DNA from 3 places in the Streptomyces sp. S063 genome. Region 1 is predicted to be linked to each of the others. Evidence: riboswitches for the same ligand, from Rfam matches in the RefSeq annotation. Region 1 holds a riboswitch; each other region holds the start of a gene.
The links. Region 1 has a riboswitch for cobalamin ahead of cobN (cobaltochelatase subunit CobN). Riboswitches for the same ligand answer to the same signal wherever they lie in the genome.
Positions count from the first base shown of each region.

Region 2: linked by a shared signal. The riboswitch ahead of CCZ36_RS11520 (ABC transporter substrate-binding protein) and the one ahead of cobN (cobaltochelatase subunit CobN) in region 1 are both predicted to bind cobalamin.
Region 3: linked by a shared signal. The riboswitch ahead of CCZ36_RS32320 (CbtB domain-containing protein) and the one ahead of cobN (cobaltochelatase subunit CobN) in region 1 are both predicted to bind cobalamin.

Region 1 is NZ_CP021707.1:3,504,368-3,512,018, reverse strand. It holds gene CCZ36_RS16000 (cobalamin biosynthesis protein CobG) at 1-1,166, opposite strand, end outside; cobalamin riboswitch at 1,366-1,515, shown strand; gene cobN (cobaltochelatase subunit CobN) at 1,591-5,196, shown strand; gene CCZ36_RS15990 (lysyl oxidase family protein) at 5,298-7,103, opposite strand; gene CCZ36_RS15985 (hypothetical protein) at 7,451-7,651, shown strand, end outside.
Region 2 is NZ_CP021707.1:2,546,452-2,554,102, reverse strand. It holds gene CCZ36_RS11550 (isochorismatase family protein) at 1-10, opposite strand, end outside; gene CCZ36_RS11545 (nicotinate phosphoribosyltransferase) at 244-1,572, opposite strand; gene clpS (ATP-dependent Clp protease adapter ClpS) at 1,652-1,969, shown strand; gene CCZ36_RS11535 (DUF2017 domain-containing protein) at 2,028-2,654, shown strand; gene CCZ36_RS11530 (amino acid permease) at 2,999-4,450, shown strand; gene CCZ36_RS11525 (Mov34/MPN/PAD-1 family protein) at 4,621-5,043, shown strand; cobalamin riboswitch at 5,093-5,245, shown strand; gene CCZ36_RS11520 (ABC transporter substrate-binding protein) at 5,298-6,314, shown strand; gene CCZ36_RS11515 (FecCD family ABC transporter permease) at 6,311-7,351, shown strand; gene CCZ36_RS11510 (ABC transporter ATP-binding protein) at 7,446-7,651, shown strand, end outside.
Region 3 is NZ_CP021707.1:7,115,117-7,122,767, reverse strand. It holds partial or broken gene CCZ36_RS32330 (TetR/AcrR family transcriptional regulator) at 1-169, opposite strand, end outside; gene CCZ36_RS32325 (CbtA family protein) at 325-1,080, opposite strand; partial or broken gene CCZ36_RS32320 (CbtB domain-containing protein) at 1,162-1,376, opposite strand; adenosylcobalamin (AdoCbl) riboswitch at 1,422-1,516, opposite strand; gene CCZ36_RS32315 (histidine phosphatase family protein) at 1,642-2,232, shown strand; gene CCZ36_RS32310 (4'-phosphopantetheinyl transferase family protein) at 2,268-2,987, opposite strand; gene CCZ36_RS32305 (metallophosphoesterase family protein) at 2,984-3,964, opposite strand; gene CCZ36_RS32300 (hypothetical protein) at 4,127-6,343, opposite strand; gene CCZ36_RS32295 (glycosyltransferase family 2 protein) at 6,414-7,301, shown strand; gene CCZ36_RS32290 (MraY family glycosyltransferase) at 7,319-7,651, opposite strand, start outside.

The DNA.
Region 1 (7,651 bases):
GTGACCACCACGTCGATCCACTCCCCGTGGGGGTGGCCGCAGCGGCGTTCGCACCCGGACCAGTACACAGGGAGCCGCCCGACCGGCCCGACGGCGGCCCCCGCTTCGGCCCGCACGTCGGACAGGGACTTCGCGCAGCCGGGGCGGCCGATGCACGCGCCGACGCCGGCCCACGGGGAGTCGGGGGCGGTGATCAGCCCGGCCGCCGCCAGGGCGTCGAGCGCCGCCGCCGCGTCCTCCGGCCGCCCGAACGGCCCGGGGACGACGATCCCGCGCCACGGGGTGAGCCGCAGCTCGCCGCCGTGCCGGCGGGCCGTTTCGGTGAGCGGCCGCCACTGCGCGGAGGTGAGCCGTCCGAGGGGTACGTCGACGCTGATCGCGTTCGAGGAGCCGTGCGGGCCCGGGGCGGGGGGAGTCGCCGTAGACGGACGGGGCCGGTCCACCGCCGGACCGGCCGCCGCCTTGACCGCGCGAACCAGTGCGGCCCGTACGTCGTCGGGCAGGTCCTTCACGCGCCACGCGCCGGAGTCCCGGGCGGCGCGGAGGAACGCCTCGGCGGCCAGGAGCGCGGCGCGCGGGCCTTCCCCGCTCGGCACCCGGAACACCTCGTCCGCAGTCCCGATCCGCAGGAGGCAGCTGTCGCCCGCCGCGATCAGGGTCACGTCGGCGCCCAGCGCGTCCACGTCACCGCGGCCGTCGTCCAGGGCGAACAGGAAGCGGCCGGAGAGCGAGGCGGCGGCGGCCGATCCGCAGACCAGACGGTCCAGTTCGGACAACCAGCCGCTGACCGGGGTCGATCCGTCCAGCCCGGCGAGCGGAGAGGCCACGATGTTGCGGGCCCGCTCGTGCGCGGCGGACGGCAGCAGCCCGGCGGCGGTGAGCAGCTCGGCGAGGGCGCCCCCGCACTCCGCGCCGAGGCCGCGCAGCTGGACGTTGCCCCGCGAGGTGAGGTGCAGTTCACCGTCCCCGAACCGTTCGGCCGCCGCGAGCAGCGCGTCCGCCCGGTCCGCGCTCAGCACCCCGCCGGGCACCCGGACCCGGGCCAGCGCACCGTCGTCGGCCCGGTGCAGCCGCAGCGTCCCCGGGCAGGCGTCGCCGCCGCCGCGGAGGGCTGGGCCGCCCGCGGAAAGGGGCGAGGGGGCGGAATCGGGCATGGCGGCGAGCATACCGACCGGGCCGGTGCCGGCGATGGGCCCGCGGCTGTGACCTGCGGGACAGCGGGTCACGGGGGAGCGGCCCGCCTCGCACCGGGAACCGCGGCACACCGGGCAGCGGCCGCCACGCCCCGCGCCACCGTCCCCGCAAACAGTGATCACCACCGCACCCCCGCCCCCTGCCCCGCCCCCACCCCGGCCGCTTAGGATGCAGGCGGTGGTCCGTTCAGGCCGCCATCGCCAGACGGCGACAGGGGAGGAAGCCCGGTGAGATTCCGGCGCGGTCCCGCCACTGTGAGTCCGGTCGCCGCCACCACCGGCTGCCGGACGAGTCAGGAACTCCCTTCTCCGAGCACCCGGTAGCCACCGGGCCGCCCGGGGAGACCCTCCGACACCCGCCCGGGGCGTGGACACCCCGAGGAAGGCCTGACGCAGCATGATCCTGCTCCTGTCGACGTCCGACACCGACCTCCTGAGCGCCCGCGCTTCCGAGGGACCCGTCAGCTACCGGTACGCCAACCCCTCCCGCGTGGACCTCGACGGACTGCCGGAGCTGCTGGACGGCGTCGACCTCGTCGTCGTACGGCTCCTCGGTGGCGTACGGGCATGGCAGGAGGGGCTCGACGCGGTGCTGGCCACCGGCCGCCCGGTCGTCGTGCTGACCGGTGAGCAGGCCCCCGACGCCCAGCTGATGGCCGCCTCCACCGTGCCGATCGGCATCGCGGCCGAGGCGCACGCCTACCTCGCGCACGGCGGGCCCGCCAACCTGGAGCAGCTGGCCCGGTTCCTCTCCGACACCGTGCTGCTGACCGGCCACGGCTTCGAGCCGCCCGCCCCGGCCCCCGCGTGGGGCCCGCTGGAGCGGGAGGCCCGGGCGGTGCCCGAGGGTGCGCCGACCGTCGCCGTCCTCTACTACCGCGCCCACCACATGAGCGGGAACACCGCGTTCGTGGACGCGCTGTGCACGGCGGTCGAGGACGCCGGGGGCCGCCCGCTCCCGCTGTACGTCGCGTCTCTGCGCACCCCGGAGGCCGACCTCATCGACCGGCTCCGCTCCGCCGACGCCATCGTGACCACGGTCCTCGCGGCGGGCGGCACCAAGCCCGCCGAGGCGTCGGCCGGCGGCGACGACGAGTCGTGGGACGCGGGCGCGGTGACCCAGCTCGACGTACCGATCCTCCAGGCGCTCTGCCTCACCAGCCCGCGTACCGCCTGGGAGGAGAACGACGAGGGCGTCTCCCCGCTGGACGCGGCCACCCAGATCGCGGTGCCGGAGTTCGACGGCCGCCTGATCACGGTCCCCTTCTCCTTCAAGGAGATCGACGAGGACGGGCTCCCGGCGTACGTCCCCGACGCCGAGCGCGCCGCCCGGGTCGCCGGGATCGCCGTACGCCACGCGAAGCTCCGCACCATCCCGAACGCCGACAAGAAGATCGCACTCGTGCTGTCGGCCTACCCGACGAAGCACTCCCGCATCGGCAACGCGGTCGGCCTCGACACCCCCGCCAGCGCCGTGGCCCTGCTGCGCCGCCTGCGCGCCGAGGGGTACGACTTCGGCCCCGAGGAGGAGATCCCGGGCCTGGTCTCCGGCGACGGCGACGAGCTGATCTACGCGCTGATCGAAGCGGGCGGTCACGACCAGGAGTGGCTCACCGAGGAGCAGTTGGCGAAGAACCCGGTCCGCATCCCGGCCGCCGACTACCGCCGCTGGTTCGCCGAACTTCCGCAGGAGCTGCGGCTCGCGGTCGAGCGGCACTGGGGCCCGGCCCCCGGCGAGATGTTCGTGGACCGCTCGGCCAACCCGGAGGGCGACATCGTCCTCGCGGCCCTGCGGCGCGGGAACCTCCTCATCCTCATCCAGCCGCCGCGCGGCTTCGGCGAGAACCCGATCGCGATCTACCACGACCCCGATCTCCCGCCGTCCCACCACTACTTGGCCGCGTACCGCTGGATCGCCGCCTCGGCCGAGGACAACGGTTTCGGCGCGGACGCGATGATCCATCTGGGCAAGCACGGCAACCTGGAGTGGCTGCCCGGCAAGAACGCGGGCCTCTCCGCCGCCTGCGGCCCCGACGCGGCCCTGGGCGATCTTCCCCTGGTCTACCCGTTCCTGGTGAACGACCCGGGCGAGGGCACGCAGGCGAAGCGCCGCGTCCACGCCACCCTGATCGACCACCTCGTACCGCCGATGGCCCGCGCCGACAGCTACGGCGACATCGCGCGTCTGGAGCAACTCCTCGACGAGCACGCCCAGATCGCGGCGATGGACCCGGCGAAGCTTCCGGCGATCCGCGCCCAGATCTGGACGCTGATCCAGGCGGCGAAGCTCGACCACGACCTCGGGGTGGAGGACCGCCCGGAGGACGAGGGCTTCGACGACTTCATCATGCATCTGGACGGCTGGCTCTGCGAGATCAAGGACGTCCAGATCCGCGACGGCCTGCACGTCCTGGGCAACCCGCCCGCCGGGAACGACCGGGTCAACCTGGTCCTCGCCGTCCTCCGCGCCCGCCAGATCTGGGGCGGCACGGCATCCCTCCCCGGCCTCCGCGAGGCGCTGGGCCTCGACGAGTCGGCGGCCACCCGCACCGACGCGGACGCGATCGAGGAGCAGGCGCGCGCCCTGGTCCAGGCGATGGACGACGCGGACTGGAAGCCGGAGGCAGTGGCCGGGGTCGCCGCGGGGCTGCCGGGCGCCGTGGCCGACATCCTGACCTTCGCGGCCACCGAGGTGGTCCCGCGCATGGCTGCGACGACCGACGAGCTGACCCACGCCGTCCACGCGCTGAACGGCGGCTTCGTTCCGGCGGGCCCGTCCGGCTCGCCGCTCCGCGGCCTGGTCAACGTGCTCCCGACGGGCCGCAACTTCTACTCGGTCGACCCCAAGGCGGTCCCCTCCAAGCTCGCTTGGGAGACGGGCCAGGCCCTGGCCGACTCCCTCCTGACCCGCTACCGCACCGACAACGGCGACTGGCCCACCTCGGTCGGTCTCTCCCTCTGGGGCACCAGCGCGATGCGCACCGCGGGCGACGACATCGCGGAGGCGTTCGCGCTGCTCGGCATCCGCCCCGTCTGGGACGACGCCTCGCGCCGGGTGACGGGCCTGGAGCCCATCCCGTACGAGGAGTTGGGCCGCCCCCGCATCGACGTCACGCTCCGCATCTCGGGCTTCTTCCGCGACGCGTTCCCGCACACGGTGGGCCTCCTCGACGACGCCGTACGCCTGGCCGCCTCGCTGGACGAGCCGGCCGAGCGCAACTACGTACGGGCGCACACCCAGGCCGATTTGGCCGAACACGGCGACGAACGCCGGGCCACCACCCGCATCTTCGGCTCCCGCCCCGGCACGTACGGCGCGGGCCTCCTCCAGCTCATCGACTCCCGCGACTGGCGCACCGACGCCGACCTCGCCGAGGTCTACACGGTCTGGGGCGGCTACGCCTACGGCCGCGAACTCGACGGCCGCCCGGCCCGCGAGGAGATGGAGAGCGCCTACAAGCGCATCGAGGTCGCCGCGAAGAACACCGACACCCGCGAGCACGACATCGCGGACTCCGACGACTACTTCCAGTACCACGGCGGCATGGTGGCCACCGTACGGGCGCTGAAGGGCACGGCCCCGGAGGCGTACATCGGGGACTCCACCCGCCCCGAAACGGTCCGCACGCGCACGCTCGTCGAGGAGACGTCCCGCGTCTTCCGCGCCCGTGTGGTCAACCCCAAGTGGATCGAGGCGATGCGCCGCCACGGCTACAAGGGCGCGTTCGAGCTGGCTGCCACGGTCGACTACCTCTTCGGTTACGACGCCACGACCGGCGTGGTCGCGGACTGGATGTACGACAAGCTCACCCAGACGTACGTCCTGGACCCGGAGAACAAGCAGTTCCTCCAGGAGGCCAACCCCTGGGCCCTGCACGGCATCGCGGAACGCCTGCTGGAGGCCGAGTCCCGCGGCATGTGGGCCGAGCCGGACCCGGCGGTGCTGGAAGCGCTGCGCCAGGTGTACCTGGAGACGGAAGGGAACCTGGAGGGCGAGGACTGACGCGCCCGGTCCGCGGAGACCGGTCGGCCCCGGGAGAGTCAACTCTCCCGGGGCCGACGGATCGTGTGGCACGGAGCGTGTCGACGCCCCGCTGAGCGCGATTAGTTGGCGTTCACCAGGTGGTGGGCCGGGACCTTCACGGTCCGGGCGCCCTTCTTGCCGCCGAGGACGACCTTGCGCAGGGCGCTGTTGTTCTTGTAGTTGGTCTCCTTGAGCCGGTTCTCCGGGTTGGCGAGGACCTGGATGTAGTAGGTGCCGTTCGGCAGCCCCGTGATGTCGAAGGACTGGCCCGGCAGGTCCTGGGTGTAGGTGTCACCGGAGCCGACGTCGAGCACCTCGCGGACGGAGATCGAGTTCTCCTGGCCGCACGCGGTGGACAGATCGGTGTTGTCCGGGTGCCAGTTGGCGTTCTTCACCGTGTAGTCGACGGCGTCGGTGTTGGCCAGGCAGAACGCCTCCTTGCCGCTGCGCACGGACTCCTTCTTGTCGGCCTTCAACAGCCGGTAGCTGGCGAAGTCCGTGAAGTGCCAGTGCTCGTGGCCGGGGCGCGGGTCCCACTCCATGGTGCCGGTCGGGGTGTAGCCGACCTGCTTGCCCTTGGCGTCGTAGAAGTACTGGTAGGCGTCCATCAGCTCCTTGCCCGGGGAGCGGAAGCCGTCCACGACGAGTTTGGCCGGGCCCGCGTTCCACACGTTGGCGCTGAAGGCGAGGTAGTCCTTGCCGGGGACGTTCTCGTAACCGTCGCTGACGGTGATGCCGTACGCGGGCAGCGAGCGCAGGTCCGGCTTGGGCACGTCGGGAACGGTCGCCTTGCCGGTGGGCCGCTTGGCGTTGGGCTTGGCCGCGGGCGCCTGCCGCGACCCGTCGGTCTGCCCGGGCCGGTCGCCGACCGTGGCGGCCGAGAAGGCCTGCCGCTGGAGGGACTCCTTCTTCAGCGCCCAGGGCAGGGCGGGCGGCGCGGGCGGGTAGGGCCCGTGACCGACGTTGAACGTGGGGGTGGCGCCGGCCGTCCGGGCGGCGGGGGCCTCGGGGCGGGCGGGAGCACCGTGCGCGGCATGGGCGGAGGCGGCGGGCGCGTCGGCGCCCTGCCCGTGCCCGTCATGCCCCTGGTGCCCCTGGTGTCCGGCGGCGGACTTGGAGGACTGGGGAGCCGCGCTGCGGGCTGAGGCGTCTGCGCCCTGACTCTCCTCCTCTTCCCAACTGCGCTCACGAACGGTCACCTTGACCGACCGCGGCTTGTTCGCGATGCCGAAGAGATCGCGGTACTTCTTCGTCACGGAGATCTTGGCGGTGTAGGTCCCGGCGGCCAGCTGGACCGGCTTGGCGTAGTACCCGGCGTAGGTGTTGGACGCCCAGCCGTTCTCCACGCCCCACACCGAGCCGAGGGTGAAGGGGTTCACCGGACAGCTCTGCGGATACTTCGATTTGGCGGGCGCGTCGGGCCGGATCCGCCCCGAGGCGTTGTTGGGGCAGAAGGCCTCGGTCTGCTTCAGCACGGTCTTGCCGGCCGCGTCGGTGACGGAGATCTGCGCGAAGTCCGGCAGCCCGGAGAAGTCCTTCACGAGACCGGCGGGAAGCGCCTTGGTGGTGGTCTTCTTCCCGTTCCGCAACACCTGCGTCGCGACGACCGGATCCTTGTACGACTTACGGGTCACCTTGAGCTCGAAGGCGCCGTTCTCCGAGGTCAGATAGGTCCCGAGATCGAGATAGACACCGGGATCCTCCTTCCACGAGTCGAGCGTCACCGAGGTGGTGGCAGCGATCAGACTGAGCTTCGGCGTCGGCTCGGCCGTCTTGGCGTCGGGCGCGGCGGCGACGACGCCCGCCGTCACGGCGACGGCCGCGGCAACGGCGATCGAGGGGCGGGTGAGGCGGTTGGTGCGGGCCTGCGGGGATCTGGTCATCATTCCTCGTACTTCCGGCTTCCGAGTGCGCGATGGAACGTGGACGATCAGCACGGCCCCCACTCAACTCACCTGTGGCGACGCTGTGTCCGGTCTATGAGATGCGGCATCAGGCGGGTCGGGTTGTCTGGTGTCCCCCGAGTGGCGCAGGGTTGTCCGAAAAGGGTGGTAGTTGCCCCCGGCACCCGCCCGCCGAGGGCGTAGCGCGCGAACACCGCCTCAGGGCGAGCCGGTTCACCCGCTGACGAGGGCGAGGCGATGAGCACGGGCGGCAGCCCCTGCTGACCCGCCCGGCGAGGCCGGAAGCCGGCGAGCGGCGTGCTGCCCGCTCCGGATGGCATCCTGCAACCATGCGAACCGGGACCGGCCTGACCGAGAAGAACCTGCGGCAGCTCCTCAACGAGTGGGATCCGATCGGCGTCGCCGACGAGGCGCCGGACGAGTACGACTGCATGCTCGCGCCCCTCCTGGGAAGGATCGGCCGTGGCGCGGACCAAGCGGAGATCGCAGCCTTCCTGCGGACCGAACTGGTGGAGCACTTCGGCCTCACC
Region 2 (7,651 bases), 960 kb from region 1:
CGCGGTGCATGGCGGTGTCCTTCGGTGGGGGCGAGAGCGGGGTGGGGACGGAAACGGGGACGGCGATCGAGCGGGGCCCGGCGGCCCCGGGGCCCGGGGCCGCCGGGAGGGGGCCGGGGGTTCGAGCCTAGGCACTCGAACGTCACAATCAAGCCCCGTCCGCGAAACCCCCGGTTGCGGACCGGCCCGGTCCGCACGCCCGGTGCGGCCCCGGGGCCGGCCCCCGGGCGTACGGGGACGGGCTCAGGCGTACTCGGTGGGGATCACCGGCTCGCCCCGCGACAGCTGGATCGCCGACATCGGCAGCCCGGCCCGCGCGGCCACGTGCCGCTCCCGGACCGTGTCCAGCGGCTCGCGGGCGACCACCTCGCCGCCCCGCGCCAGCTCCACCAGCAGCTGCCGGTCGGCCAGCTCGTCGGGGACCGGGCCGGTGCCGATCACCTCGGCCTCGGCGACGCCGTGCTCGTCGGTCCGGCGGGCGGCCCACTTGCGACCGCCGACCGACGACTTCGCGCCGAGCGACTTCTTGGCCACCGGCACCAGCGGGGCGTCCGGCTCCGCCGAGCCGGCGCGGGCCACCAGCTTGTAGACCATCGAGCAGGTGGGGTGCCCGCTCCCGGTGACGAGCTGGGTGCCGACCCCGTACGCGTCCACCGGTGCGGCGGCCAGCGAGGCGATGGCGTACTCGTCCAGGTCCGAGGTCACCACGATCTTCGTGCCGGTCGCCCCCAGCTCGTCCAGCTGCTGCCGCACCCGGTGCGCGACCAGCAGCAGATCCCCGGAGTCGATCCGTACGGCGCCGAGCTCGGGGCCCGCGATCTCCACGGCCGCCCGGACCGCCTCGGTCACGTCGTACGTGTCGACCAGCAGCGTCGTGCCCCGGCCGAGCGAGTCCACCTGCGCCCGGAACGCGTCGCGCTCGGTGTCGTGCAGCAGGGTGAAGGCGTGCGCGCTGGTGCCGACCGTCGGGATCGCCCAGCGGAAGCCCGCCGCCAGATCGGAGGTGGCGTCGAAGCCGCCGACGTACGCGGCACGGGCCGAGGCGACCGCGGAGAGCTCGTGGGTGCGGCGGGCACCCATCTCGATCAGCCGGCGGCCCCCGGCGGCGGCCGACATCCGCGAGGCGGCGGCGGCGATCGCGGAGTCGTGGTTGAGGATGGAGAGGATCACCGTCTCCAGCAGCACGCACTCGGCGAAGGACCCCTCGACGCGCAGGATCGGGGAGCCGGGGAAGTAGAGCTCACCCTCCGGGTAGCCCCAGATGTCGCCGCTGAAGCGGTATCGCGCCAGCCATTCGAGGGTCGGCTCGTCCACGATCTCCTGCTGCCGCAGGAAGCCGATCATCTCGTCGTCGAAGTGGAAGTTCTCCACCGCGTCCAGCACCCGGCCGGTGCCGGCGACGACGCCGTACCGCCGCCCCTCGGGCAGCCGACGGGTGAACGCCTCGAAGACCGAGTGCCGGTCGGCGGTGCCGGCCTTGAGCGCCGCCTGCACCATGGTCAGTTCGTACTGGTCGGTGAAGAGCGCGGTCGACGGAACGCCGACCCGCCGACCGAGGTCCGCTGTGTTCATGGCTGGGATGCTACCCCCTATTCGTCAAAGTGACGAGATGTGGGGTCCGTTTGTGCGCCGGGCCCGCCCGGGTGGCAGCATGGGACAGGTGAGCGTTGCTACCCCGCTAGAGATCGAACGTCCCGATTCGGCCGAGGAGGCCTTCGCGGTCCCCGAGCCGGACGTCCCGTGGGTGACGCTCGTCCACAACGACCCGGTCAACCTGATGAGCTACGTGACCTACGTCTTCCAGGCCTACTTCGGCTATCCGAAGGACAAGGCCCACAAGCTCATGCTGGACGTGCACCAGAAGGGCCGCGCGGTCGTCTCCAGCGGAAGCCGCGAGGAGATGGAGCGCGACGTCCAGGCCATGCACGGTTACGGGCTGTGGGCCACCCTCACCCAGGACCGCAACTAGCCATCCTTCAGGGCCCTGCCCCGCCAACCGCCCCGTTCGACCCACCATCGGAGAATCCATGGCCGGCCATTTCGAGGCCACCCCAGGCGGCGGCGCGGCCGTCGCGCTCGACGAGGTCGAGATCTCCATCCTGCGCTCCCTCGCCGTCCAGCTGCTGGAGCTGATCGGCCCCGGCGACCAGCCCGCCGACGGCGAGGACCCGCTCGCCGCCCTCTTCGCGGAGGGCCCCAGCAAGCCGCCCACCGACCCGGCGCTCGCCCGGCTCTTCCCCGACGCCTACGGCGGCCCCGGAGGGCCCGAGGGGCCTGTGGGGGCCGTGAAGCCGGAGGAGGAACAGGAGCTGCGCGAGCGGTCCGCCGAGTTCCGCCGGTTCACCGAGGTGGACCTGCGCTCCGGCAAGCGCGACGACGCCCTCGCCGTCGTCCGCACCCTGGACGCCCTCTCGCCCGCCCCGGACGGCGGAGCCGTCCTCACCCTCACCGGCGACGAGTGCCTCAGCTGGCTCCGCTCCCTCAACGACCTGCGCCTGACCATCGGCACCCGGCTGGAGGTGTCCGACGAGGACCAGGGCGAGGAGGGCTCGCTGTACCGGCTCCCCGACACCGATCCGCGCAAGCCCATGGTGATGGCCTACCTCTGGCTCGGCGCCCTCCAGGAATCCCTCGTCGAGACGCTCATGCCGTAGGCGCCCTCCCGGGGCAAGGAGCCGCTCACCCCGCGGGGGTGAGCGGCTCCTTGTTCGCTCAACGGACGCTCAGATCCGGGTAATGATCAACCCAAGTCATTCGGGCTGTTCGTTCCACGCGAGGCCTTTCATCCCTTTTTGCCTGTGGTGTGCGCCACAGAATGTCCCACGGTGTCCCGTGACGGCCGTGATAAATCTTCACGACCGCCCGGGGACGCCACCCCTGTTTCCCGGGGCGCTGCACACCGGCCGAACGCCGGTCGCACTCCATCCATATCCGGGGGATCAGAACCTGATCCGCAGCCTTGTACGGCGCGGATCGGCGTGGAGAAGGGCGCACCACCATGACATCGGCGCAGGTCGACGAGGGACAGGTCGACAAAGCTCAGTCCGGCGGAAATGCCGGGGACGCCGGAGCCGGCGGTGAGGGATACCAGCGCGGTCTGGGAGCTCGCCAGATTCAGATGATCGCCATCGGCGGAGCCATCGGCACCGGGCTCTTCCTCGGCGCGGGCAAGGCCATCGACCGGGCCGGCCCCAGTCTCATCCTGGCCTACGCCATCGCGGGCCTGGTCATCTTCTTCATCATGCGGGCCCTGGGCGAGCTGCTCATGTACCGCCCGGTCTCGGGCTCCTTCTCGGAGTACGCCCGCGAATTCATCGGCCCGTTCTCCGGATTCGTCACCGGCTGGACGTACTGGCTGTTCTGGGTCGTCACCGGAATCACCGAAGTCACCGCTGCCGCCCTCTATATGACGTACTGGTGGAACATTCCGCAGTGGCTGTCCGCCCTGGTGTTCACCGTCATTCTCTACGGTGCCAACCTGATCTCCGTGAAGCTCTTCGGTGAGCTGGAGTTCTGGTTCTCCATGGTCAAGGTCACCGCCATCATCGGCATGATCCTGATCTGCGCGGGCGTCCTCACCATCGGTTTCTCCGACGCCGGCGACACCGCGACCGTCTCCAACCTCTGGAACGACGGCGGATTCTTCCCCAACGGCATCACCGGCACCCTCATGACGCTCCAGATCGTCATGTTCGCCTTCCTCGCGGTGGAACTCGTCGGTGTCACCGCCGGGGAGTCCAAGGACCCCAGGACCGTGTTGCCCAAGGCCATCAACACCGTGCCGTGGCGCATCGCCGTCTTCTACGTCGGCGCGCTGATCATGATCCTCTCGGTCGTGCCGTGGTCCACGTTCAAGCCCGGCGTCTCCCCGTTCGTGAAGGCCTTCGAGGAGATGGGGTTCGGCATCGGCGCCGCCATCGTCAACTTCGTCGTCCTCACCGCGGCGCTCTCCTCCTGCAACTCCGGCATGTACTCCACCGGCCGCATGCTCCGCGACCTCGCCCTCAACGGCCAGGGCCCGCGCGCCTTCACCCGGCTGACGAGGAACGGCCTGCCGCTGGTGGGCACCACGTTCTCCGCCGCCCTGATGCTCGTCGGCGTGTGGATCAACTACCAGTGGCCGGGCGAGGCGTTCACCTACGTCGTCTCCTTCGCGACCATCTCCGGCATGTGGGCCTGGATCATGATCCTGACCAGCCAGATCCGCTACCGCCGCAAGGCCGACGCCGGACTCCTGCCGCCGTCCTCGTTCAAGGCCCCGGGCGCCCCGTTCGCCAGCTGGTTCGCGCTCTGCTTCATCGGCCTGGTCATCGTGATGATGGCCATCGACAAGGACACCCGGATCTCGCTCTACTGCGCACCGCTGTGGGCGCTCCTCCTCTTCGTCTCCTACCGGGTGCTCCCGTCGCGCGCGAAGGAGCCGGAGAAGGCCACGACCGAGACCCGCTGAGCAGGGCTCCCGGGGGCCGTCCCCGGGAGCCTCACCGACCCCGAGGGCGGGCCCCACGACCACCCTCCTCCCGGACCGCCCGGCCTCCCCAAAGGCCGACGGCGTCCACCATGCGGGCTCCCGCGTACCACCCACCGGTACGCGGGGGCCCGCCTGCTTATCCTGGCGCCATGCTGACCATCACCCAGACGCTCTACGACCAGATCGTCGCCCACTCCCGCGCCGACCACCCCGACGAGGCGTGCGGAGTGGTCGCGGGCCCGGCCGGGACGGACCGCCCCGAGCGCTTCATCCCGATGCTCAACGCCGCCCGCTCGCCCACGTTCTACGAGTTCGACTCGGCCGACCTCCTCAAGCTCTACCGCGAGATGGACGACCGCGACGAGGAACCCGTGATCGTCTACCACTCGCACACGGCCACCGAGGCCTACCCCTCCCGCACCGACGTCACGTACGCCAACGAGCCCGGGGCCCACTACGTCCTGGTCTCCACCGCCGACACCGACGGCTCGGGCCCCTTCCAGTTCCGCTCGTACCGCATCGTGGACGGCGAGATCACCGAGGAAGACGTGCAGGTCGTCGACGCGTACTGAGCCGCTCTGAGCCGCACTGAGCCCCCCGGTACCGCGCGGAGCCGCCGAACGGGTCTGGCACACTGCACCCGAACCCATCAAGGCGGCAGGAACCAGGAAGCCGGTGCGAATCCGGCACGGTCCCGCCACTGTGACCGGGCCCCCTCCCGTACGGACTCCGACTCCGTACCGGAGGGCGGCCCGGAAGCCAGGAACTGGCCCGCCGCCTTTCGCATCGACCAGGGGACGCGGAAATCCCCCGGAGAGGCCCCGCCATGTCCCGGCGCACCCCCGCGCTCATAGCCGCCGCCGTGCTGCTCCCGCTCGCCCTCACCGCCTGCTCCACCTCCTCCGACTCCTCGGACGGCGACACCGCCACCGGGGACAAGGCGTCGGCGGCGAGCGGCTTCCCGTACACCGTCGAGAACTGCGGTGTCACCACGACGTACAAGGCCCCGCCGAACCGCGTGGTCACCATGAACCAGCACGTCACCGAGATCATGCTGGAACTGGGCCTGAGGAAGTCCCTCGTCGGCACCGCCTACCTCGACGACCAGGTCCTGCCGAAGTACGCGAAGGACTACGCCTCCGTCCCGGTCCTCGCCAAGGAGTACCCCTCCTACGAGCAGGTCCTCGCCGCCAACCCCGACTTCGTCTACGGCGGTTACGCCAGCGCCTTCACCGCGGGCGACGGCCGCGGCCGCGAGGCGTTCGAGAAGGCCGGCATCGAGACCCGCCTCAACACCGAGAGCTGCACCAAGGGCGACCAGCCCATGGACACGCTCTACGAGGAGATCCGCGAGGTCGGCCGCACCTTCGGCGTCAGCGAGCGCGCCGAGGCCTGGATCAAGCGGGCCAAGGCCGACAACGCCGCCACCGCCAAGAAGCTGGCCGGCCTGAAGCCGCTCTCCGTCTTCGTCTACGACAGCGGCGACAAGACCGCCTTCACCGCGGGCGGCGAGGGCATCGGCAACGAGCTGATCGAACGGGCCGGCGGCACCAACGTCTTCGCCGACCTCGACAAGCCCTTCGGCGACGCCTCCTGGGAGAACGTCGTCGACCGCGAGCCCGAGGTCATCGTGATCTACGACTACGGCGCCACCACCGTCGAACAGAAGAAGAAGCGTCTCCTCACCGACCCGGCCCTCGCCGACGTCCCCGCCATCAAGAACAAGCGCTTCGCCGTCATGCCGCTCTCCGACGCGGTCCTCGGCGTCCGCGTCCCCGCCGCCGTCGACAAGCTCGCGGCCCAGCTCCACCCGGAGGCGGTCAAGGCGGCCACCACCCCGTGACCTGCCGCGCCTCCGCACCGCGGCGGCCGCTCGGTTACGTCCTGGTGCTCGGCGTCCTCGCCGCGCTCCTGGCCGTCGCCGTGCTCGCCGCCCTCGCCCTCGGCTCCGTCCGCATCCCGCCCGGCCAGGTGCTCGACATCCTGACCGGGCGGGCGGAGGCGAGCCCGTTCCGCACGATCGTCCTGGACGTGCGGCTGCCCCGGGTGCTGCTCGGCATCGTCGTCGGCGCCGGACTCGCCGTCATCGGCACCGTCCTCCAGGCCCTCGTCCGCAACCAGCTCGCCGACCCGTTCCTCCTCGGGGTCTCCTCCGGAGCCTCCACCGGAGCGGTCCTGGTCATCGTCCTCGGCATCGGCGCGTCCCTCGCCACCACCGTCACGATCCCCGCCGCCGCCTTCGCGGGCGCCCTGCTCTCCCTGCTGCTCGTCTACACCCTGGCGCGCGGCGGGGGCGGCCTCACCACCAACCGGCTCGTCCTCGCCGGAGTCGCCGTCTCCTACGTCCTCTCCGCCCTGACCAGCCTGATCCTGGTCACCTCCGCCCGCGCCGACCACCTCAAGGAAGTCCTCTACTGGACCCTCGGCGGCCTCGGAGCCGCCCGCTGGGACATGCTCGCTCTCCCCGCGATCACCCTGGTCGCGGGCACGGCCGTCCTCCTCACCCTGGCCCGCCCGCTCGACCTGCTCCTGGTGGGGGAGGAGGGCGCGACCGTGCTCGGCCTCGACACCGCCCGCTTCCGGGCCGCCGTCTTCGTCCTCGCCTCCCTGATGACCGGCGTGCTCGTCGCGTACAGCGGGGCCATCGGCTTCGTCGGCCTGATGGTCCCGCACATGGCCCGGATGGTGGTCGGCGCCGCCCACCGGGCGCTCCTCCCGGTCGTGGCGCTCGGCGGCGCGGTGTTCCTGGTCCTCGCGGACCTCGCCGCCCGGACGCTCGCCGCCCCGCAGGACATCCCGGTCGGGGTGCTCACCGCGCTGACCGGCGGCCCGTTCTTCCTCTGGATGCTGCGGCGCAGGCCCGAAGGAGCACCCGCATGAGGCGCGTACGCCGCGGCCGGGGGAGCACCCGCACCGGGCGCGCCGGGAGGAGCGCCCGCACGACGACCGTACGTACGCCCGAGGGAGCCCGCCCATGACCGCCCTGCGCACCGAAGGCCTCTCGTACGGGACCGGCGAGGGCCGCCACCTCGTCGACGCCGTCGACCTCACCGCCGCCGCCGGCGAGACCGTCGGCCTCGTCGGCCCCAACGGCAGCGGCAAGACCACCCTCCTGCGCTGCGTCTACGGCACCCTGCGCCCCACCCACGGCCGCGTCCTCCTCGACGGCGACGACCTCGC
Region 3 (7,651 bases), 3.6 Mb from region 1:
GCGCCGCCTCGGCGGTGCTCAGCCCCGCCCCGTGCTCCTTCCGCAGCAGGAAACTCAATCGGGCCGCCGCCGTGGGGACTTCGGCTTCCGCCGGGGCGCACGGCGATTGTTCCTGCGGCACTTCCGGCGTGACCACCGTGGCGTACAGCGCGTCACGCACGCGGTGGGACGTCGCCGTCGGGCGATTCCCATCGTTACCCCTCCGGACCCGCCCGGAGCCGCCCGGGCCCGTCCGTCCACGACAGAACCCGCCGGATGTTCCCCGGCGGGTTCTGTCGTACAGGTCAGCAGGTGCGCGAAGGCCGCACGTCAATCAGCGCGGGCTCAGCTCAGCGCACCCGCGGTGTGCGGCGCCGCCGCACGCGTGGCGGGCGTCAGGAGCCGTTCGGTGAGATAGCCGAAGACGAGGCCGAAGGTGCTCCACAGCGTCGCCTGGACCGCCAGCGTCGAGAGCCGGAACTCCCACAGCAGGGTCGCCGGGAAGCCCTTGCCCACCTCGTCGAAGGAGGGCAGGAAGGCGTAGGCGAGACCGATCAGCACGACGAATCCGGCGACGGCCGCGATGCTCGCGTTCCAGTTGCCCAGGCGGGGTGCGAGCCGCTTGCCGATGATGACGGCGGCGACGGCCAGCAGCACACTGAGGGCGACCATCAGGAAGAACAGGGTGGTGCGCTTGCCGATGGTGTCCGGGTTGCCGACGGCGGGCGGGTTCGCCGGGTACTTGAGGAACGGTACGACGTAGACCGTGAGCAGGGCGGCGCCCGCGACCAGCGCCGCGGTGGCCCGGGGGCCGAAGTCGCCGATGCGGCCCAGGGCGTAACAGAACACGAGGGCGGCGATCCCGCCCGCCGCGACGCCGAAGACGAGGACGCCGGTGGCGAGCCCGCCGGTGGCCTGCATGGTGCGGCTGACGAGCTCTTCGCCGCCGCCGTGGTCGTGACTGTGGGCCTCTTCGAGGGCGATGGCCGCGTCCACCTGGGACTCACCGAGGAAGTAGGCGACGACGAGCGCGAGCGCGCCCGCGACCAGGCCCGCGAGCATGCCGCGCACGAGCAGGGCTCTGACAGATATGGAGTTCACGATGGTTTCCTGATTTCTCTAGCTTGCCGCTGCCGGCCGCGTCCGCCGATTCCCCGGCGGGGCCGTTGTTCCTCAGGTGCCTCAGTGGCAGGGGAAGCCGAGCAGATGGCGGCCGTCGTGAACCCACTCGTGGACGCCTTCGCCCGAGATGAGTGCGGTGGCGCCCTGTTCGGCGCCGACGAAGTACAGCAGGACGAGCATGAGAATGCCGAAGAAGACCGCCCAAGGGGCAAGGGTCTTCGCCGAGACCGGAGTGATCCCGGACGCCCCGTCGCGGGAACGGCGGACTGAGCCATGGCAGAACCTCCTGTGGGAACACGCGTCCCTGTCGTGGTGCCTCGGACGAAGGTGGCGGGTCTGACTTCCCCGCCCGGAGGCGGGTTCACAGTGGCGCGACCGTGCCGGATTCTCACCGGACTTCCATCCCACCCTCGTCATGGTCGACGTGACCATACCGCCTGTCCGCGAGCACCGCCATGGTCCAATGTGCAGCGTCACGGCGGGCGGATTCCTTGGCGTGACAGGGCTGCGGGCCCCTGGTGCGGATGTGAGAGCAGGGACATGACAGTACGGGCGATATTGATCTCGCCGGCGATGAACGCCGCGCTGCGGGAGGCCCGTTTCGACGGCGACTCCCCTCTGGACCGTTCCGGCCGGGAACGTGCGCGTGCCGCCGCCGGCGCGGTGCCGGTGGCCGGGCTCGCGCTCAGCGGCCCCTCCGGCCGGTGCCGCGAAACCGCCGGGGCCCTCGGCCTGGCGGCCCGCACCGAACCGGCCCTGGCCGGCTGGGACCTGGCGGGCTGGGCCGGCCGCCGCCTCGACGAGGTGGCCGCCGCCGAACCCGCCGGGGTGGCCGCCTGGCTCGGCGACCCGTCAGCGGCTCCGCACGGCGGCGAGTCGCTGCGCGACCTGGTGACGAGGACCGGGGTGTGGCTGGACTCCCTCGGCGGACCGGACGCACCCGGCGCGAGCTTCCTGGCGGTGGCCGAGGCCGCGGTCGTCCGGGCTGCGGTCGTCCACGGGCTGCGGCTGCCGACGGAGGCGTTCTGGCGGCTGGACGTCGCGCCGCTGACGCTGACCGAACTCAGCGGGCGCTCCGGCCGGTGGAACGTGGCGCTCGGACGCCCCCTCACCGCTCCCCCGACCGGCTGACCGGCGCGGCCCGACCTCACTCGGCCGGCCGGCCGTCACATCCCTTCGCGTTCCCGCCAGTCGGGCCGGACCAGCACCGCCGTGGCGACGATGTCGTCCTCGATCCGCCAGCGCCCGTGCAGCGTCGTCGGCAGGGCCGGGTCGGTGAGCAGCAGGCGGGCGGCGAAGGTGCCCTCGGCGGCGACCGGGCCCGGGGACCCGTCGCCGCCTTGCGGAGTGTCCGTGCGATGGATAGTCAGATCCGCCTCGACGAAGTCGAGTTCCACGCCGGTGACCGGATACCAGGTCTTGAAGACGCTCTCCTTGGCGCTGAACAGGATGCGGTCCCAGTGGATCTCGCCCGTGCCCTCCGGCGCGGGCGGACCGATCCGCTCGCGTTCGGCGGGCAGGGTCACCAACTCCCTCACGCCGGGGGGAAGCGGGCCGTGCGGCTCAGCGTCGATGCCGAGCGACAGGACGTCGGTCGCACGGGCCAGCGCGGCCGCCCGGTAGCCGGTGCAGTGGGTGAGGGTGCCGACAATTCCCTCGGGCCACAGAGGCCTCCCCCGGTGACCGTGCAGTACGGGCACGGGTGGCAGGCCGAATCCCGCCATGGCGCGCCGGGCGCAGGCGCGGGCCGTCGCGAAATCGTTCCTGCGTTTGGGCACGCTGCGGGCGATCAGCGCCTCCTCCTCCGGGAAGAGGGTTCCGTCCGGAACGGTCTCCGCGCGGGTGGCCGCCGAGGAGACGTCGGCGGGCAGCAGCAGCTCGATCACGATGCGCCTCCGGTGGTGCGCGGCTGTGCGGACGGTCCGGTCCCGGCCCCCTCCGGCGGGGCGGGCTCACCCTCGTACGGGAGGATCTGCCGCAGCAGGCCGCGCGGGTGCCCCCGCTTGCGCCACTCCCGGGGGTAGCCGATGGAGACCTCCTCGAAGCGCACCCCGTCGTACCAGGTCGTACGAGGGATGTGGAGGTGGCCGTAGACGACGGCGCTGACGTTGAAGCGGCGGTGCCAGTCGGCGGTCAGTTCGGTGCCGCACCACTGGGCGAACTCCGGGTACCACATCACCGACGTGGGTTCGCGGACGAGCGGCCAGTGCCCGGCGAGGACGAGGGGTATCCGCCGGTCGTGCTCCTCGAGCCGGCGGGCGGTCTCGGCAACGCGGGCGCGGCACCAGTCCTCCCGGGTCGGGTAGGGGTCGGGGTGCAGGAGGTACTCGTCGTTGCAGACGATGCCGCTTTCGTGCGCGACGGCGAGCGACTGCTCCTTCGTGTGCGTTCCCGGGGCGCGGAAGGTGTAGTCGTACAGGAGGAAGAGCGGCGCGATCGCCACCGGTCCGTCGGGGCCCGGCCAGAGCGGGAAGGGGTCCTCCGGAGTCGTCACCCCGAGCTCCCGGCACAGCGCGACGAGGTGGTCGTAGCGGGCCTGGCCGCGCAGCTGGACCGGGTCCTTGGCCACGGTCCAGAGCTCGTGGTTGCCGGGGGTCCAGATGACCTGGGCGAAGCGTTCCGCGAGGAGCCCGAGCGCCCACCGGATCTCCTCGGGCCGCTCCGCGACGTCGCCCGCGACGATCAGCCAGTCGTCCGCGGACGTCGGATGGAGGGACTCGACGATCGGCCGGTTGTCGGTCACCGCCGCGTGCAGGTCGCTCACGGCCAGCAGACGGCCCTCGCCCCGCTGTCGGGGTCCGTCGCCGGGGGACGGTACGGCGGCGGGGGCACCGTGCGGTGCCGGGTCGCTCGGAGGATTCATGGGCACGGAAATCCTGATCTCTCGGCAGTCGTCCGGCTCCGTCCGCACGGTGAGGAGCCCCTGGGTACGTAGCCTCTCACGCTCCCCTCCCCCGCCTCCCGGGGGTTTTCGGGTTCGGCCGTGTCGGCGGCCGCGCCTGGCGCCGGCGCGGCAGCGGCTCCGTCAGTCGTCTTGTGTGCGGCGGGAGTTCAGTTCGTTCACCGCTCCGAGCGCGTCGCCGATCGTGGTGTAGTCGACGGCGATGAAAGTGACCGGGCTGCCGCGCTCCGCCTCGCAGGCCCGGGCCCGTTCCAGGACCCACTCGCGGGCGTTGACACGACCGGCGTCCAGGCGGCTGCCGCCGGCGTTCGTGATGAAGTGGTTGAGCAGGAAGAGCTGTTTCCCGGTGCCGCCCCGGTGGGGTGCGCAGGTCATCTCGGAGGGACTCCGAAAGGCGAACGGGGTCTCCATGCCGTACCGGTAGAAGTTGCGGTACCAGGGGGCCGGGCCGTCGGCCTTCTCGGCGAACACCACCAGCCTGCGGCCGCTGTCGATCATCTCCTCCAGGGTGGGCCACGGGGCGTCCGGGTCCGCGTCGGGGGTGTGCAGGAGGTCGTCCAGGCCGGCCGCGTGGAACGCCTCCTCGGTGTCCTCGGGGCTGATGTCGTCCTGGACGATGAGCGTCACGATCTCGGTGGGGTGGGCGCGCAGCCAGTCGCGGATGTCCTCCAGGGCCGGGACCAGCTCGATGGCCCCGGCGCGGCAGACGCCGTGACAGAGCCACAGGCCCTCGCGCGGTGGGTTGGCCTTGTCGATGGCGCCGGTGATCAGCCGCCGCTGCTCGGAGGTGAACTCGGGGGAATCGAGCCGTGCGGCGATGTCCTCGGGGCTCTCCCAGCGGTACGTGTCGAGCTGGAGGGCCCGGACCCCCGCGTTGAGCTGCGTGGTGATGTCGGGGTCCTGGAGCGGGCCGATGAACCGGTCGGCGGTGGTGGACATGGCGTTGTGCGAGGTGAGGTAGGCGGCCTCGTCGTAGCGCAGGTCGCACAGGCGGCTGCTGCCCAGGCACTGGCGGGGTGCGGACGGGCCGAACACGGGTGGCACGACCAGGACGCCGGCCAGTGCGGCACAGGCCACGCCCGCCGCCGTCGTCCGCACGGCCGTCGGGGTCGGCGTCGGCATCCGGTCGGGGCGCACCAGCAGCGCCCAGCCCGCGCCCGTGAGGAGTACGCCGCCGACGAGGGCCGTGAGGGCGGCGCCGAGACCCGTGGCCACCGCCTGGTTCACGGCGTTGCGCTGGAGATCGTCGACGAGGGAGGTGACGCTCGGGGCCCACGAGTCCGGTGTGTCGAGAAGGCGTCCGCCGGTGACCGGCCGGGCCAGGAGCACGGCCGCGCCGGTCAGGACACCCCCGCAGGCGAGCGCCTGACCGAGCCGCATCAGCTTGTGGGCCGGGGCGGCGGGGCCGGTGAACCAGAGCGTCACGAGGGCGGCGAGCGCGAGGGTGAGGGCGAGGACCTGGAGCAGCGTCAGGAACCTGATGGTGTCGCGCGCCTGTTCCAGAGCGGTGAGGTCGGCCCCGGCGGCGGTCAGGGCGCCGGTGAGGTCCCACGTACCCTCCTGGAGGGTGGTACGGAGGTCCGCGGCGGCGCCGCGCGAGCCGTCGGAGAGCGCGGCGGCGGTTGCGGCCAGCGCGGTCGCCACGTCCCCCTCGCCCAGCGCCACCTCGATCTCGGCGCGCAGCGCCGTCCGCTGCCGCTCCGGTACGGCCGTGAGGAGGACGTCGGCGGCGCGGTCGGCCTGGTCCTCGGTGAGCGGCAGCCTGGGCAGCTCCGGGGCCCGGCCCTCCTTGAGGTCGTCGAGCCCCGCGGCCAGGTCGGCGGTGAACCGTTCGAAGTCGGGCTGGTCCCGGCCCTGGACATGGGCCACCAGGTCGCCGAAGTAGACGCGTGCGAGATCGGCGAGGTTCTCCAGCACCGGGGCCAGGTCGACGGTCAGCCGGAGCTCGTCGCGGTCGCCGCGCAGATAGCCGGTCACCGCGGCGATCTGCTGGTCGGTGAGGGCCCGGACCGTGGCGGGCGGCAGCACGACCTTGATGTTCGACGTCACCAGCGCCTCGGGCACGGGCAGATGGGCGAGGAGTTCGCGGGTGACGGGTGAGATCTCCGGGTCGACGAGCACCTCGCTGTAGAGGCGGTCGTAGGCCGACTCCTCGTCCAGCACCGCCTGGTAGAAGCCGGGCGAGACGACCGTGGAGCGGACGGTCGCGGTGAGCGCGACCGTGCTCACGCACAGCACGGCCAGCAGGAAGGCGAGCACCGGCACGAGGCGGCCGGACCGGCGCGGGGACGTGGGGCCCCGCACGGGCCCGAGCGGCTTCGCGATCGGTTCGGCGCTCACCCACCCAGCCTATGCGGAATATCAGCTTTTATGCATGAATGATGAGACCTGAGGAGCTGAGGAGCCCGCCGTGCACTCCGTCCACCTGGCCGTGCTGATGACGAGTCACGACCACCGCGCGCGGACGCTGTACGCCCTGCGCGCCCTGGAGGAGCAGCGCGGTCTCCCCGCCGGGACGACGCTGGGCGTGCATCTCGTGGACACCGGCAGCACCGACGGTACGCCGGAGGCGGTGCGGCTGCGTCATCCTGCGGTGGAGGTCATGTCGGTGGGCGCCGACGTCTCCCGCAACCAGGCGCTGCGCATCGCGAGCCGGAACAGCCGCAGTGGCGGCGGGGGCGGCGGCCCGCTCGGCGGCGTCCCGGGCGGGCCGAGCCACGCGTGGACGCATCAGCTGTGGCTCGACGACGGCGTGGAGCTGTTCCGGGACGCCCTCGCGACGTTGTTGCGCACCTCGGACGCGGCCGGTTCCGACGCGGTCGTCGTCGGCGCGGTGCGCAACGCGTACGGGGACACGGTGTACTCCGGACGGCGGGGCCGGTCCCTGACGCTCGTGGAGCCGGGCGCGCACCGGCCCGAGCGCTGCGACACGTACGACGGGCGGGTTGTTCTGGTGCCCCGTGCCGTGTACGAGGTCGTCGGCGATCCCGACAAGGTCTTCCGTCATCGGATGGGCGATTACGACCACGGCCGGCGCGCGCGGCGGGCCGGGGCAGTCGCGCTGGTCGCTCCGGGCCACGTCGGCGAGTGCGTGGAGGGGCCGGCGGCTCCCGGCAGCCGGGAGCCGGGCATCGGCGTCCGGGAGGCGCTGCGCCGGGTGACCTCCGTGCGGGAACTGCCGCCGCGCCAGTGGTGGGTGTACTGCCTGCGGCACACCTGGCCGTGGGCTCCGTATCTGATGGTCTCCCCGTACGCGCGCACCGCGGCCCGCGCCACGCTCGGGCGGCTGCGGGGGTGATCGCGGACCGGTCGGTGTCAGCCCCGCTCGGCCGCGGCCGTGGCGGCTTCGGCGGGGCGGCCGTTGGGCGGGGGCGGCACGGTGGGGCGCCCCGCGGCGGTCCTCGCGGTGGCGGCGGGCGCGCCCCGGCCGGGAGCCGAGCCCTTGGCGCCGGTCGCGGGGGCCGCGGCGGGGATCGCGGCACCGGTGGTGGGCGTTTCGGCGCGTCGGGCGGTGTTCGTACGGACCTGGTTCGCGCGGGGCGTGGCGCTACGGGACGGAGCCGCGCCGGACGGGGCCCTGCGGGAGGAGCCGGTACGGGTCGGCTGCGTGCGGGGCGGGGCGTACGCCGGGATCCTCAGCAGGGCGTA